3 regions of the Latilactobacillus sakei subsp. sakei DSM 20017 genome follow, and region 3 is predicted to be linked to each of the others. Evidence: a T-box and tRNA genes for the amino acid it is inferred to sense, from the RefSeq annotation. Region 3 holds a T-box; the other regions hold tRNA genes.
What was found. A T-box is a leader RNA that pairs with one kind of tRNA and senses whether it is charged. The one in region 3 lies ahead of ileS (isoleucine--tRNA ligase), so its partner is inferred to be a tRNA-Ile.
Positions count from the first base shown of each region.

Region 1: it encodes a tRNA-Ile, which carries the amino acid that the T-box ahead of ileS (isoleucine--tRNA ligase) is inferred to sense. The anticodon was not compared.
Region 2: it encodes a tRNA-Ile, which carries the amino acid that the T-box ahead of ileS (isoleucine--tRNA ligase) is inferred to sense. The anticodon was not compared.

Region 1 covers NZ_AP017929.1:677,152-682,656, forward strand. Annotated here, with positions in the region: gene LEUCM_RS03325 (ferritin-like domain-containing protein) at 1-172, shown strand, start outside; gene LEUCM_RS03330 (Crp/Fnr family transcriptional regulator) at 191-859, shown strand; rRNA gene LEUCM_RS03335 (16S ribosomal RNA) at 1,387-2,960, shown strand; tRNA gene LEUCM_RS03340 (tRNA-Ile) at 3,052-3,125, shown strand; tRNA gene LEUCM_RS03345 (tRNA-Ala) at 3,152-3,224, shown strand; rRNA gene LEUCM_RS03350 (23S ribosomal RNA) at 3,397-5,505, shown strand, end outside.
Region 2 covers NZ_AP017929.1:27,916-33,420, forward strand. Annotated here, with positions in the region: tRNA gene LEUCM_RS00250 (tRNA-Gly) at 1-3, opposite strand, end outside; tRNA gene LEUCM_RS00255 (tRNA-Thr) at 11-83, opposite strand; tRNA gene LEUCM_RS00260 (tRNA-Leu) at 119-202, opposite strand; tRNA gene LEUCM_RS00265 (tRNA-Lys) at 226-298, opposite strand; tRNA gene LEUCM_RS00270 (tRNA-Val) at 301-373, opposite strand; rRNA gene rrf (5S ribosomal RNA) at 384-500, opposite strand; rRNA gene LEUCM_RS00280 (23S ribosomal RNA) at 591-3,509, opposite strand; tRNA gene LEUCM_RS00285 (tRNA-Ala) at 3,682-3,754, opposite strand; tRNA gene LEUCM_RS00290 (tRNA-Ile) at 3,781-3,854, opposite strand; rRNA gene LEUCM_RS00295 (16S ribosomal RNA) at 3,946-5,505, opposite strand, start outside.
Region 3 covers NZ_AP017929.1:1,674,404-1,679,908, forward strand. Annotated here, with positions in the region: gene ileS (isoleucine--tRNA ligase) at 34-2,820, opposite strand; T-box leader at 2,865-3,074, opposite strand; gene LEUCM_RS08370 (DivIVA domain-containing protein) at 3,052-3,876, opposite strand; gene LEUCM_RS08375 (YlmH family RNA-binding protein) at 3,910-4,698, opposite strand; gene LEUCM_RS08380 (YggT family protein) at 4,700-4,984, opposite strand; gene LEUCM_RS08385 (cell division protein SepF) at 4,985-5,419, opposite strand; gene ftsZ (cell division protein FtsZ) at 5,435-5,505, opposite strand, start outside.

The DNA of each region.
Region 1 (5,505 bases), 940 kb from region 3:
CGCCAACCTATTCGTATCACGGGCGATCAAGCTCGCCCAAAAAGAAGAACGATTTGCTTTGGCAGCTGATATGGTTGATATGCTAGGTTATAACCAACATCAAATTCGTGTATTGCAGAGCCAACTCGGTAAGGATGCACGTGAAGGCTTAGATGAAGAAGATGATGACTAAATAGAAGGAAGTGGGCGTGTGGCAACTATTGAACAACATATTTGTGCAGAACTAGTACCGATATTTAGTCACCTTAATCACAACAGTCTCCTGAAGATTTCGGCATTAACGCACCACGAAAAGATTACTAAGGGTCAGCAAGTCATTAGTCCGACTGCGCAAAAACGCCTAGTGATTCTGGCTAGTGGGAGTATTAAGGTTTATCAATTATCCGCAGCGGGTAAAGAACAACTATTGCGGATTATGGAACCGGGGGACTTTGAAGGTGAGAAGTTGCTCTTTACGAATCAGGAGGAACAAGTATATGGTGAGGCACTCCAAGACAGTGTAATCTGCACATTGCCGCGCGCACCTTTTCAAGAACTACTATTAACTTATCCGGAAATTAGTTTGAAACTTTTAGAAGTAACGGCTAATAAGATGATTAAGTTGGAACAACAAGCTAATCTGATGAATATCGAATCGGTTGAATCGCGAATTGTGACTTATCTATTGGCTTTGGTGAAGGTCAGTGAGGCGTTGACGGTTAAAATCCCGATGAAGTTAAAAGAATTAGCCACTTATATTGGAACAACGCCGGAAACTTTATCGCGGCAATTGAAGCAATTAGAACAGCGGCAATTGATAAAAAGACAAGGTCGACAGGTTGAAATATTAGATTATGAACGCTTGGAAGACTTCTATTAGTAGTGATTATGGCGTGTTGGTCAACAAATTTGAGAGATTTGTTGACCAACACGTTTTTCACCTATACCAATTCGTTGAAATAGTGGCGAAATCGCGATTTATAAGTGTTGTAAGGGATAATCAGTAGCGCAATTAGGGATGCTTTTTAGTGGATTAAAACGTTTTTTTTAAGCTTGGCAAAGGTTATTTTCAAGTTTTTTAAAAAATATTGAAAATAGTGATTGACGTTGTCCCACTAGGATGGTAAGATATTCTATGTTGTCGAGAGATGAACGTGTGATTGAAAAGTTGATAAAAATTATTTTTAAAAAGTAGTTGACATCAGCTTGATCGCATGATATGATTAATTGCGTTGCTTATGAGATTTTAAATTTTAAGTAACGGCGATTCATATAAGGTAGACCTTTGAAAACTGAACAAAGTTTTGATAAACCAAATGTGTAGGGTCGCCCTTCGGGGCACAACATATTTGCGAAGTCAATTTCGCTAGCAAATAAATTAAGTAACAAAACAAGAGCTACAAACTTTTAATCGAGAGTTTGATCCTGGCTCAGGACGAACGCTGGCGGCGTGCCTAATACATGCAAGTCGAACGCACTCTCGTTTAGATTGAAGGAGCTTGCTCCTGATTGATAAACATTTGAGTGAGTGGCGGACGGGTGAGTAACACGTGGGTAACCTGCCCTAAAGTGGGGGATAACATTTGGAAACAGATGCTAATACCGCATAAAACCTAACACCGCATGGTGTAGGGTTGAAAGATGGTTTCGGCTATCACTTTAGGATGGACCCGCGGTGCATTAGTTAGTTGGTGAGGTAAAGGCTCACCAAGACCGTGATGCATAGCCGACCTGAGAGGGTAATCGGCCACACTGGGACTGAGACACGGCCCAGACTCCTACGGGAGGCAGCAGTAGGGAATCTTCCACAATGGACGAAAGTCTGATGGAGCAACGCCGCGTGAGTGAAGAAGGTTTTCGGATCGTAAAACTCTGTTGTTGGAGAAGAATGTATCTGATAGTAACTGATCAGGTAGTGACGGTATCCAACCAGAAAGCCACGGCTAACTACGTGCCAGCAGCCGCGGTAATACGTAGGTGGCAAGCGTTGTCCGGATTTATTGGGCGTAAAGCGAGCGCAGGCGGTTTCTTAAGTCTGATGTGAAAGCCTTCGGCTCAACCGAAGAAGTGCATCGGAAACTGGGAAACTTGAGTGCAGAAGAGGACAGTGGAACTCCATGTGTAGCGGTGAAATGCGTAGATATATGGAAGAACACCAGTGGCGAAGGCGGCTGTCTGGTCTGTAACTGACGCTGAGGCTCGAAAGCATGGGTAGCAAACAGGATTAGATACCCTGGTAGTCCATGCCGTAAACGATGAGTGCTAGGTGTTGGAGGGTTTCCGCCCTTCAGTGCCGCAGCTAACGCATTAAGCACTCCGCCTGGGGAGTACGACCGCAAGGTTGAAACTCAAAGGAATTGACGGGGGCCCGCACAAGCGGTGGAGCATGTGGTTTAATTCGAAGCAACGCGAAGAACCTTACCAGGTCTTGACATCCTTTGACCACTCTAGAGATAGAGCTTTCCCTTCGGGGACAAAGTGACAGGTGGTGCATGGTTGTCGTCAGCTCGTGTCGTGAGATGTTGGGTTAAGTCCCGCAACGAGCGCAACCCTTATTACTAGTTGCCAGCATTTAGTTGGGCACTCTAGTGAGACTGCCGGTGACAAACCGGAGGAAGGTGGGGACGACGTCAAATCATCATGCCCCTTATGACCTGGGCTACACACGTGCTACAATGGATGGTACAACGAGTTGCGAGACCGCGAGGTTTAGCTAATCTCTTAAAACCATTCTCAGTTCGGATTGTAGGCTGCAACTCGCCTACATGAAGCCGGAATCGCTAGTAATCGCGGATCAGCATGCCGCGGTGAATACGTTCCCGGGCCTTGTACACACCGCCCGTCACACCATGAGAGTTTGTAACACCCAAAGCCGGTGAGGTAACCCTTCGGGGAGCCAGCCGTCTAAGGTGGGACAGATGATTAGGGTGAAGTCGTAACAAGGTAGCCGTAGGAGAACCTGCGGCTGGATCACCTCCTTTCTAAGGAATAATACGGAAAACCTTGTACATTTGCGAAATCAAAACTTTGTTTAGTTTTGAGAGGTCTACTCTCATCATTAAGGACGTTTTTGGGCCTATAGCTCAGCTGGTTAGAGCGCACGCCTGATAAGCGTGAGGTCGATGGTTCGAGTCCATTTAGGCCCATTGTACCAATTTAATAGTTTCATTATGGGGGATTAGCTCAGCTGGGAGAGCGCCTGCTTTGCACGCAGGAGGTCATCGGTTCGATCCCGTTATCCTCCATTGATGACAATAGTCATCGTAACTTTGTTCTTTGAAAACTGGATAATAAGTAATATATTAGTTTTAAAAGCCGAGAAAAACATTGCGTTTTAAAGAGTTTTTTAATAATAGAAATATGAATTAGTTCATATCGCTAAACTCAAATAATAACCCTTTACCGTAGGTAAAGATAGGTTAAGTTATAAAGGGCGCATGGTGGATGCCTTGGCACTAGGAGCCGATGAAGGACGGTACTAACACCGATATGCTTCGGGGAGCTGTAAGTAAGCTTTGATCCGGAGATTTCCGAATGGGGGAACCCAATACTTTTAATCGAGTATTATCATTAAGTGAATACATAGCTTAATGAAGGTAGACGAGGGGAACTGAAACATCTAAGTACCTTCAGGAAGAGAAAGAAAAATCGATTCCCTAAGTAGCGGCGAGCGAACGGGGAAGAGCCCAAACCAAGAAGCTTGCTTCTTGGGGTTGTAGGACAGAACTTTGGAGTTACCAAGTTAAGTTGTAATCGAATCAGCTGGGAAGTTGAGTCAAAGAGTGTGATAACCACGTAGATTAAACAACTTGACCTCCGTTCTGGATCCTGAGTACGGCGGAACACGTGAAATTCCGTCGGAATCCGGGAGGACCATCTCCCAAGGCTAAATACTCCCTAGTGACCGATAGTGAACCAGTACCGTGAGGGAAAGGTGAAAAGCACCCCGGAAGGGGAGTGAAATAGATCCTGAAACCATGTGCCTACAATTAGTCAAAGCTCGTTAATGAGTGATGGCGTGCCTTTTGTAGAATGAACCGGCGAGTTACGTTTATATGCGAGGTTAAAGTGAAAAGCTGGAGCCGTAGCGAAAGCGAGTCTGAAATGGGCGAGTGAGTATATAGATGTAGACCCGAAACCAAGTGACCTACCCATGTCCAGGTTGAAGGTGTGGTAAAACACACTGGAGGACCGAACCCACGTCAGTTGAAAATGGCGGGGATGAGGTGTGGGTAGCGGTGAAATTCCAATCGAACTTGGAGATAGCTGGTTCTCTCCGAAATAGCTTTAGGGCTAGCCTCGGAATATTGGATCATGGAGGTAGAGCACTGTTTGGACTAGGGGCCCGTCATGGGTTACTGAATTCAGATAAACTCCGAATACCATTGATTTAGTTCCGGGAGTCAGACTGCGAGTGATAAGATCCGTAGTCGAAAGGGAAACAGCCCAGATCACCAGTTAAGGTCCCAAAATTTATGTTAAGTGGAAAAGGATGTGGCGGTGCACAGACAACTAGGATGTTGGCTCAGAAGCAGCCACCATTTAAAGAGTGCGTAATAGCTCACTAGTCGAGTGCCGCTGCGCCGAAAATGTACCGGGGCTAAACATAATACCGAAACTGTGGGTGGACACGTAAGTGTCCGCGGTAGGAGAGCGTTCTAAGGGCGACGAAGCTAGATCGTAAGGACTAGTGGAGCGCTTAGAAGTGAGAATGCCGGCATGAGTAGCGAAAGATCAGTGAGAATCTGATCCACCGTATGACTAAGGTTTCCTGGGGAAGGCTCGTCCTCCCAGGGTTAGTCGGGACCTAAGGCGAGGCCGAGAGGCGTAGTCGATGGATAACAGGTTGATATTCCTGTACTAGTTTATTTTGTTTGAATGATGGAGGGACGCAGGAAGCTAAGGAATGCACACGACTGGAAATGTGTGTCCAAGCAACAAGTCTTGAGTTGAGTGAAATGCTTGATTCTTTAAGGACAAGTTGTGATGGGGAGCGAAATTAAGTAGCGAAGTTCCTGATGTTACACTGCCAAGAAAAGCTTCTAGTGAGAAATAAACTACCCGTACCGTAAACCGACACAGGTGGTCGAGGAGAATATCCTAAGGTGAGCGAGTGAACTCTCGTTAAGGAACTCGGCAAAATGACCCCGTAACTTCGGGAGAAGGGGTGCTGACCGTCAGGTCAGCCGCAGTGAATAGGCCCAAACAACTGTTTATCAAAAACACAGGTCTCTGCAAAATCGTAAGATGACGTATAGGGGCTGACGCCTGCCCGGTGCTGGAAGGTTAAGAGGATGAGTTAGCGCAAGCGAAGCCCAGAATTGAAGCCCCAGTAAACGGCGGCCGTAACTATAACGGTCCTAAGGTAGCGAAATTCCTTGTCGGGTAAGTTCCGACCCGCACGAAAGGCGTAATGATTTGGGCACTGTCTCAACGAGAGACTCGGTGAAATTATAATACCCGTGAAGATGCGGGTTACCCGCGACAGGACGGAAAGACCCCATGGAGCTTTACTGTAGCTTGATA
Region 2 (5,505 bases), 290 kb from region 3:
CGCATCTTAATGCCGACTAGACGATTCGAACGCCCGACCCTCTGATTACAAATCAGATGCTCTACCAACTGAGCTAAGTCGGCATAATAAGATAACTTTCATTGAATATTCAATTGAATGCGGGTGAAGGGACTTGAACCCCCACGTCTATATAGACACTAGAACCTAAATCTAGCGCGTCTGCCAATTCCGCCACACCCGCATTTTGGCGTGTAACTTGGCCGATGAGTCGTGACAGGCTCGAACTGTCGACCCTCTGATTAAAAGTCAGATGCTCTACCAACTGAGCTAACGACTCAATGGAGGTTACAGGGCTCGAACCTGTGACCCTCTGCTTGTAAGGCAGACGCTCTCCCAACTGAGCTAAACCTCCATTAAATATAGCGTGGCAACGTCCTATCCTCGCAGGTAGTTTCCCACCAACTACTATCGGCGCTAAGAAGCTTAACTACTGTGTTCGACATGGGAACAGGTGTATCCTTCTTGCTATCGCCACCACACTATTTGTGCTTGCGCACTGAGAAGAACTTCGTTCTCTCAAAACTGCATAATAAGTAATATTTTCATTTCAAAAGCCAAACATTGCACCTTTGGTTAAGTCCTCGACCGATTAGTACTAGTCCGCTCCATACATCGCTGTACTTCCACTCCTAGCCTATCTACCTGATCATCTTTCAGGGGTCTTACTTCCATAAAGGAATGGGAAATCTCATCTCGAGGGGGGCTTCACACTTAGATGCTTTCAGCGTTTATCCCTGCCATACATAGCTACCCAGCGATGCGCCTGGCGGCACAACTGGTACACCAGAGGTATGTCCATCCCGGTCCTCTCGTACTAAGGACAGCTCCTCTCAAATTTCCTGCGCCCGCGACGGATAGGGACCGAACTGTCTCACGACGTTCTGAACCCAGCTCGCGTACCGCTTTAATGGGCGAACAGCCCAACCCTTGGGACCGACTACAGCCCCAGGATGCGATGAGCCGACATCGAGGTGCCAAACCTCCCCGTCGATGTGGACTCTTGGGGGAGATAAGCCTGTTATCCCCAGGGTAGCTTTTATCCGTTGAGCGATGGCCCTTCCATACGGAACCACCGGATCACTAAGTCCGACTTTCGTCCCTGCTCGATTTGTCAATCTCACAGTCAAGCTCTCTTATACCTTTACACTCTACGAATGATTTCCAACCATTCTGAGAGAACCTTTGAGCGCCTCCGTTACACTTTAGGAGGCGACCGCCCCAGTCAAACTGCCCACCTGACACTGTCTCCCGCCACGCTAAGTGGCGCGGGTTAGAGTGGTCATACAGTTAGGGTAGTATCCCACCAACGCCTCAATCGAAACTAGCGTTCCGATTTCTACGGCTCCTACCTATCCTGTACAAACTGTACAAACACTCAATATCAAGCTACAGTAAAGCTCCATGGGGTCTTTCCGTCCTGTCGCGGGTAACCCGCATCTTCACGGGTATTATAATTTCACCGAGTCTCTCGTTGAGACAGTGCCCAAATCATTACGCCTTTCGTGCGGGTCGGAACTTACCCGACAAGGAATTTCGCTACCTTAGGACCGTTATAGTTACGGCCGCCGTTTACTGGGGCTTCAATTCTGGGCTTCGCTTGCGCTAACTCATCCTCTTAACCTTCCAGCACCGGGCAGGCGTCAGCCCCTATACGTCATCTTACGATTTTGCAGAGACCTGTGTTTTTGATAAACAGTTGTTTGGGCCTATTCACTGCGGCTGACCTGACGGTCAGCACCCCTTCTCCCGAAGTTACGGGGTCATTTTGCCGAGTTCCTTAACGAGAGTTCACTCGCTCACCTTAGGATATTCTCCTCGACCACCTGTGTCGGTTTACGGTACGGGTAGTTTATTTCTCACTAGAAGCTTTTCTTGGCAGTGTAACATCAGGAACTTCGCTACTTAATTTCGCTCCCCATCACAACTTGTCCTTAAAGAATCAAGCATTTCACTCAACTCAAGACTTATTGCTTGGACACACATTTCCAGTCGTGTGCATTCCTTAGCTTCCTGCGTCCCTCCATCATTCAAACAAAATAAACTAGTACAGGAATATCAACCTGTTATCCATCGACTACGCCTCTCGGCCTCGCCTTAGGTCCCGACTAACCCTGGGAGGACGAGCCTTCCCCAGGAAACCTTAGTCATACGGTGGATCAGATTCTCACTGATCTTTCGCTACTCATGCCGGCATTCTCACTTCTAAGCGCTCCACTAGTCCTTACGATCTAGCTTCATCGCCCTTAGAACGCTCTCCTACCGCGGACACTTACGTGTCCACCCACAGTTTCGGTATTATGTTTAGCCCCGGTACATTTTCGGCGCAGCGGCACTCGACTAGTGAGCTATTACGCACTCTTTAAATGGTGGCTGCTTCTGAGCCAACATCCTAGTTGTCTGTGCACCGCCACATCCTTTTCCACTTAACATAAATTTTGGGACCTTAACTGGTGATCTGGGCTGTTTCCCTTTCGACTACGGATCTTATCACTCGCAGTCTGACTCCCGGAACTAAATCAATGGTATTCGGAGTTTATCTGAATTCAGTAACCCATGACGGGCCCCTAGTCCAAACAGTGCTCTACCTCCATGATCCAATATTCCGAGGCTAGCCCTAAAGCTATTTCGGAGAGAACCAGCTATCTCCAAGTTCGATTGGAATTTCACCGCTACCCACACCTCATCCCCGCCATTTTCAACTGACGTGGGTTCGGTCCTCCAGTGTGTTTTACCACACCTTCAACCTGGACATGGGTAGGTCACTTGGTTTCGGGTCTACATCTATATACTCACTCGCCCATTTCAGACTCGCTTTCGCTACGGCTCCAGCTTTTCACTTTAACCTCGCATATAAACGTAACTCGCCGGTTCATTCTACAAAAGGCACGCCATCACTCATTAACGAGCTTTGACTAATTGTAGGCACATGGTTTCAGGATCTATTTCACTCCCCTTCCGGGGTGCTTTTCACCTTTCCCTCACGGTACTGGTTCACTATCGGTCACTAGGGAGTATTTAGCCTTGGGAGATGGTCCTCCCGGATTCCGACGGAATTTCACGTGTTCCGCCGTACTCAGGATCCAGAACGGAGGTCAAGTTGTTTAATCTACGTGGTTATCACACTCTTTGACTCAGCTTCCCAGCTGATTCGATTACAACTTAACTTGGTAACTCCAAAGTTCTGTCCTACAACCCCAAGAAGCAAGCTTCTTGGTTTGGGCTCTTCCCCGTTCGCTCGCCGCTACTTAGGGAATCGATTTTTCTTTCTCTTCCTGAAGGTACTTAGATGTTTCAGTTCCCCTCGTCTACCTTCATTAAGCTATGTATTCACTTAATGATAATACTCGATTAAAAGTATTGGGTTCCCCCATTCGGAAATCTCCGGATCAAAGCTTACTTACAGCTCCCCGAAGCATATCGGTGTTAGTACCGTCCTTCATCGGCTCCTAGTGCCAAGGCATCCACCATGCGCCCTTTATAACTTAACCTATCTTTACCTACGGTAAAGGGTTATTATTTGAGTTTAGCGATATGAACTAATTCATATTTCTATTATTAAAAAACTCTTTAAAACGCAATGTTTTTCTCGGCTTTTAAAACTAATATATTACTTATTATCCAGTTTTCAAAGAACAAAGTTACGATGACTATTGTCATCAATGGAGGATAACGGGATCGAACCGATGACCTCCTGCGTGCAAAGCAGGCGCTCTCCCAGCTGAGCTAATCCCCCATAATGAAACTATTAAATTGGTACAATGGGCCTAAATGGACTCGAACCATCGACCTCACGCTTATCAGGCGTGCGCTCTAACCAGCTGAGCTATAGGCCCAAAAACGTCCTTAATGATGAGAGTAGACCTCTCAAAACTAAACAAAGTTTTGATTTCGCAAATGTACAAGGTTTTCCGTATTATTCCTTAGAAAGGAGGTGATCCAGCCGCAGGTTCTCCTACGGCTACCTTGTTACGACTTCACCCTAATCATCTGTCCCACCTTAGACGGCTGGCTCCCCGAAGGGTTACCTCACCGGCTTTGGGTGTTACAAACTCTCATGGTGTGACGGGCGGTGTGTACAAGGCCCGGGAACGTATTCACCGCGGCATGCTGATCCGCGATTACTAGCGATTCCGGCTTCATGTAGGCGAGTTGCAGCCTACAATCCGAACTGAGAATGGTTTTAAGAGATTAGCTAAACCTCGCGGTCTCGCAACTCGTTGTACCATCCATTGTAGCACGTGTGTAGCCCAGGTCATAAGGGGCATGATGATTTGACGTCGTCCCCACCTTCCTCCGGTTTGTCACCGGCAGTCTCACTAGAGTGCCCAACTAAATGCTGGCAACTAGTAATAAGGGTTGCGCTCGTTGCGGGACTTAACCCAACATCTCACGACACGAGCTGACGACAACCATGCACCACCTGTCACTTTGTCCCCGAAGGGAAAGCTCTATCTCTAGAGTGGTCAAAGGATGTCAAGACCTGGTAAGGTTCTTCGCGTTGCTTCGAATTAAACCACATGCTCCACCGCTTGTGCGGGCCCCCGTCAATTCCTTTGAGTTTCAACCTTGCGGTCGTACTCCCCAGGCGGAGTGCTTAATGCGTTAGCTGCGGCACTGAAGGGCGGAAACCCTCCAACACCTAGCACTCATCGTTTACGGCATGGACTACCAGGGTATCTAATCCTGTTTGCTACCCATGCTTTCGAGCCTCAGCGTCAGTTACAGACCAGACAGCCGCCTTCGCCACTGGTGTTCTTCCATATATCTACGCATTTCACCGCTACACATGGAGTTCCACTGTCCTCTTCTGCACTCAAGTTTCCCAGTTTCCGATGCACTTCTTCGGTTGAGCCGAAGGCTTTCACATCAGACTTAAGAAACCGCCTGCGCTCGCTTTACGCCCAATAAATCCGGACAACGCTTGCCACCTACGTATTACCGCGGCTGCTGGCACGTAGTTAGCCGTGGCTTTCTGGTTGGATACCGTCACTACCTGATCAGTTACTATCAGATACATTCTTCTCCAACAACAGAGTTTTACGATCCGAAAACCTTCTTCACTCACGCGGCGTTGCTCCATCAGACTTTCGTCCATTGTGGAAGATTCCCTACTGCTGCCTCCCGTAGGAGTCTGGGCCGTGTCTCAGTCCCAGTGTGGCCGATTACCCTCTCAGGTCGGCTATGCATCACGGTCTTGGTGAGCCTTTACCTCACCAACTAACTAATGCACCGCGGGTCCATCCTAAAGTGATAGCCGAAACCATCTTTCAACCCTACACCATGCGGTGTTAGGTTTTATGCGGTATTAGCATCTGTTTCCAAATGTTATCCCCCACTTTAGGGCAGGTTACCCACGTGTTACTCACCCGTCCGCCACTCACTCAAATGTTTATCAATCAGGAGCAAGCTCCTTCAATCTAAACGAGAGTGCGTTCGACTTGCATGTATTAGGCACGCCGCCAGCGTTCGTCCTGAGCCAGGATC
Region 3 (5,505 bases):
CGCGGTATATCTGAGCTTTTTTAAGCATCATGTTTATTTTTCTAAACCTTCAGCAACTGCTTCTGGGTAGTTGGCTGTGACAATCGCAGCACAACGCGCACAAAGCATTGGGAACTTGTCGTCTGAACCGACATCGGTCTTAATCATCCGACAACGATCACAAACGTCACCTTCGGCATGAGCAACACTAACAGCAACGCCGTCAAATTGTGTGGCTTCTGCTGGGGCTTCTACAGCTTGGTCAGCAATTGTTAATTGTGAGACAATCAATAATTGTTTAACGTCAGCATCTAATGAAGCTAATAAAGCAGCATTGGCTTCGTTTGGATAAAGTGTTACGGCAGCTTCTAATGACTTACCGATGACCTTGTCCATCCGGGCCGTTTCAAGGGCTTTTAAGACATCGTCACGAATACCCATGAAAGCATTCCATGTAGCGACTAAGTCTTCTTCACCGGCAAAATGTGCCACTTCTGGCATTTCAGCTAATTGAACGAATTCTTCTGGTTCATGTAAGTAGCTCCAGATTTCTTCAGCTGTATGTGGCAAGATTGGTGTTAATAACTTCGTCAAGGCAACTGCTACTGCATAGAAAACAGTTTGCATGTTACGACGAGGCGCATCATTTTGGCCATCAATATAAACAACATCTTTAGCAAAGTCTAAGTAGAAGGCTGATAATTCGTTCGTTAAGAACATATTGATTGTCTTATAAACTGTGGCAAAATCGTAAGCATCGTAAGCAGCTTTACAACTTTCAATGATTGCGTTTAAGCGAACCAACATGAACTTATCAACTGAGCCTAATTCTGCGTAATCAACTGTGTCTTTGGCAGGATCAAAGTCGGTTGTGTTAGCGATCATAAAGCGCATTGTGTTCCGGATCTTCCGGTAAGCTTCACTGACTTGTTGGAAGTTTTCCATTGTCACTTTCACATCTGAACTAGCATCGACTGAGGCTACCCAGAGGCGGACAATATCTGCACCCATTTGTTTAATGATCTTTTCAGGTAGGATTGTATTCCCAAGTGATTTACTCATCTTACGACCATTACCGTCTAAGACGAAGCCTTGTGAGATAACAGCCTTATAAGGGCTCACTTCGCCAACCGCAACGCTCGTGATTAAACTTGAGTTAAACCAACCACGATATTGATCTGAACCTTCTAAGATTAAGTCTGCTGGATAAGTTAATTCATCACGAGCAGCTAAAACAGCTTGATGTGATGAACCTGAATCAAACCAAACATCCATGATATCTTTTTCTTTTGTAAATTCACCATTTGGGCTACCAGGATGTGTAAAGCCAGCTGGTAATAAGTCTTTAGCATCCCATTCAAACCAAACGTTTGAACCGTGTTCTGCAAAGAGTTGTGCCACACGTTCGATTGTTTCTGGTGTGATGATTTCTGTACCGTCTTCAGCGTAGAAGATTGGTAATGGCACACCCCATGCCCGTTGACGAGAGATAACCCAATCGCCACGATCACGAATCATGTTGTAAAGACGCGTCTTACCCCATTCTGGCATGAATTCAACTTTTTCGATTTGTGCCAAGATTTGATCTCTGAACGCATCGATTGAAGCAAACCATTGTGCTGTTGCTCGGAAGATAACTGGTTTCTTTGTCCGCCAGTCATGTGGGTAACTATGCGTGAAGAAGTCGAGTTTCAATAATGAGCCGTTCTTTTCAAGCGCTTCTATCACCATTGGGTTTGCTTTGTCGTAATAAACACCTTCAAAGCCAGGGGCATCTTCAGTCATAATCCCTTTGCTGTCAACGACTGAAAGCACTGGTAACTTATATTTTGTCCCAGCGTTGTAATCATCTTCACCGTGACCTGGTGCCGTATGCACTAAACCAGTCCCAGTTTCTAATGTCACGTGGTTCCCTAAGATCACCAATGATTCACGGTCATATAATGGGTGGCGGGCTGTCATTAATTCCATGTCAGCACCCTTGAAAGTCTTCAAGATTTCAACTGATTCCCAACCAAGAAGATCAGTCATCTTGTTCAAACGTTCTGCAGCAACAACGTATTTTTGACCGTCAGCTAATACTTGAACATAATCAAAAGCTGGGTTAACAGCAATCCCTAAGTTAGCAGGAATTGTCCATGGTGTTGTTGTCCAGATGATGAATTTTGTGTCAGCATCTAATAAATCTTTACCATCAACAACGTTAAACGCAACGTACATTGATGGTGACTTGATGTCTTTGTATTCAATTTCAGCTTCAGCTAATGTTGATTCTGATGAAGGTGACCAGTAAACGGGCTTCTTACCTTTATAGATATAGCCTTTTTTAGCCATTTCACCGAAGACACGAATTTCTTCAGCTTCGAAATCAGCTGTTAAAGTGATGTATGGATTATCCCAATCAGCAGAAATACCAAGGCGTTTGAAATCTTGGCGTTGCGTGTTGACTTGTTCCATGGCATAGTCGTAACAAAGTTTACGGTAGTCAACAAGGCTCATTTCCTTCCGTTTAATACCCTTTTTAGCCAAGGCTTGTTCGATTGGCAAACCATGTGTATCCCAACCAGGGACAAAAGGTGCGCGGAAACCGTTCATTGATTTGTAACGAACGATGATATCTTTACTTGTTTTATTTAAGGCGTGACCCATGTGGATATTACCGTTAGCAAATGGAGGCCCATCATGAAGTACGAATGATGGTTTACCTTCATTTAATTTTTGCCGTTGTTGATAAAGGTTGTTATCGGCCCAACCTTTTTGCCAATCGATTTCACGATTAGGCAAACCTGCTCGCATTGGGAAAGCTGTCTTACCCAAGTTTAATGTTTCTTTGATACGCATTAAATCACTCCTCAATTTTTTAAAACAAAAAAAGACCCCGCCCCGTATAGGACGAAATCTTCGTGGTACCACCTAATTTTGAGAGTCAAAGACCCTCCTTAAGATGCGTTAACGGGCATTGGCCGTTCCAAACTACTTGATTCATCTGAAAAACAACAAGGTGATACACACTAAATAGAGCATTACCAACCTTCCACCAGTCGTTGGCTCGCTTAAATGTTATTTAATTTGTTAATTCTTGTTATTGTCTGTTAATGGTTCGCTATCGTCTTCTTCGATTGGATTATAGCCATAGCCATTATGAGTTTCTTCTGATTGAATTTCATCATCTAAAGTATCGGCCTTAATGACTGGTTCTTCAGGTGCTTCTTCATCAGCTACTTCTGGTAACTTATCATCAGGGAAAACAATCGTATGGGTTGTTTGATCAGAAAAGTCATCAGTCGTAATATCATCCCATGGTTTAACTACTGTCTCTGAGTCTACTAGATTATGCTTCTTGCTGTCAAGGTCTGTGAGGTCAATTTCTGCAGATAATGCTTCATGACCAGCTAAATCATCTTTAGATAATAGGTCTGTCCATTCGGGGCTCTTAACAACTTCCAATTGTGATTCGAGCATCACTTGTAATCTTTGACGGAAAACGCGTGTTTGTTTCTTCAAATCGTCTGTTTCGATGGCGATTTGTTTAGCACGTTCAGTTGCATCTTCAATAATGTGGTTGGCTTTTTCAGTCGCATCATTCAACATTGATTTAGAATTCTTTTCTGTTTCAGTTTGAATAATTTCAGCTTCTCTTTTAGCATTTTCTTTAACTTTATCGGCTGCTTCTTGGGCCACAATAATTGATTGGTTCAAGGCATCTTTTAATTCGTTAAAGTAAGTGACCTTTTCATCACTTGATTTTAGTTCTGCTTTTAAAGCATCATTTTCATTTAAAACTGATTCGTAATCCTTAATCACTTGGTCTAAAAAGTCATTAACTTGATCAGGATTATATCCCCGCATCTTATTGCCGAACTCTTTGTTATGAATATCTAAAGGTGTTAAAACCATTCTGAAATCCCTCCGTCATTTTCAACATTTCTATTATTTTCTTAGAATACCAAGTGTCACACGGTATTTTTCTTTACGCGTTTGACCATCAATTGATTTGAGCTGAATACGCCCATAGCCACGGACAGAAATAATGTCTAATAAGTCTAATTCAAAATCAGGCTTATCAAAGGCTTGCCAATTCAATTTCACTTTATTACCTTGAACAAGCTCTTTAGCACGTTGCCGTGACATATTATAAACTGCCGCGATAATCGTATCTAGTCGGAATGAACTGACTAATAGCTGTTCAAACTGCCAAGCATCCCTGGGGATAATCAACTCAGTATAGGCTTGTTCTTCAAGGTGAACAGTAACTTTACCAATCTTCGTAATCTGATTCACCACATAGTCAGCCATCTTAGTTGTGACAAAAAATTGCCACCGTTGACCATCCGTCATGATATCACCAAACACGTTTCGATCAATACCAGCGTTGACCAATGTTCCTAAAATCTTACCATGCGAAAGCTGTGCAAATTTAATTGGATAACGAATTTCAAAGAGTTGGATTTCAAAATCGGCTTCCTCAGGTTCAAAATAAGTTGGTGCAATCAACGCACGTTGTCGTTCAGCAGCATTGTAGCCCCCACTGAAATGGTATTTAAGCTCACCCTTTTCACCAATTAAGGTTTGTAGAATGTAAGCCTGTCTAGGATCTAAAAAATCCGTTAATATTGCACGGTATTCAGTTGTTGCTTGTTCAATCCAATCAAGAACTTGTGCAACAAATGGCGCTTCACTTTTTCTAAAGTGCTGATAAACAGCTTCGTTATCAGCCATCTTAGTAATACCTCATGGCTAAGATTTGAATAATCGTCCCTAAGCCACGTTCGACTAAATACAAGACAAAGCCAGCAATGATGGCGGAAAAACCAATACCACCAATTGCTGGTATGATCCGGTCAAAAACCCCTAAGAAGGGTTCAACCAATCTCGCAAGTAGCTGACCTAATTTAGAATCCATCGCACCTGGAATCCAAGTTAATAGACAATAAATAAAGATGATGCCCACATAAATCCTTGTGGCTTGCATTAGGAACATTAATAAATAGATTACAAATTGCACTTAGTTCACCTCAGAATCAAAATCATTTTGATCGATAATATCGGATAGATTACCGTCAATTTCATAGTTTGGTGGCGTGCATAAAAAGATTTGTTCACCGACCCGTTGAATTTCACCATTAATTGCGAAAACTGTCCCGGTCAGAAAATCAATTATGCGTGACGCTTGTGCACCCTCAATTCTCGTAAAATTAACAATAACGGCTTTATTTTCGAGTAAATGCTTACCAACTTTTTTAGCGTCAGAGTAAATACGTGGTTCGCAAAGTACGATTTTATTCATCTTAGCATTGCCTGCGGCGGTCATTGAAATAATATTATCCGGACGTGATGTTGGACTGACTTCATCAGTTGTCTTGGTTCCTTGCAGATCAGTCGAATAATCTTCATCTTCTGTCATGCCGAAAAAATTACTGAAACTAAATTTACCAGCCATCAGTCATCCTCCTAATTATTTACGACGTCGTTTAAAAAATGGGGGTACATCATTGTTATCTTGTTTTGTATCCACAGCGTCACTGT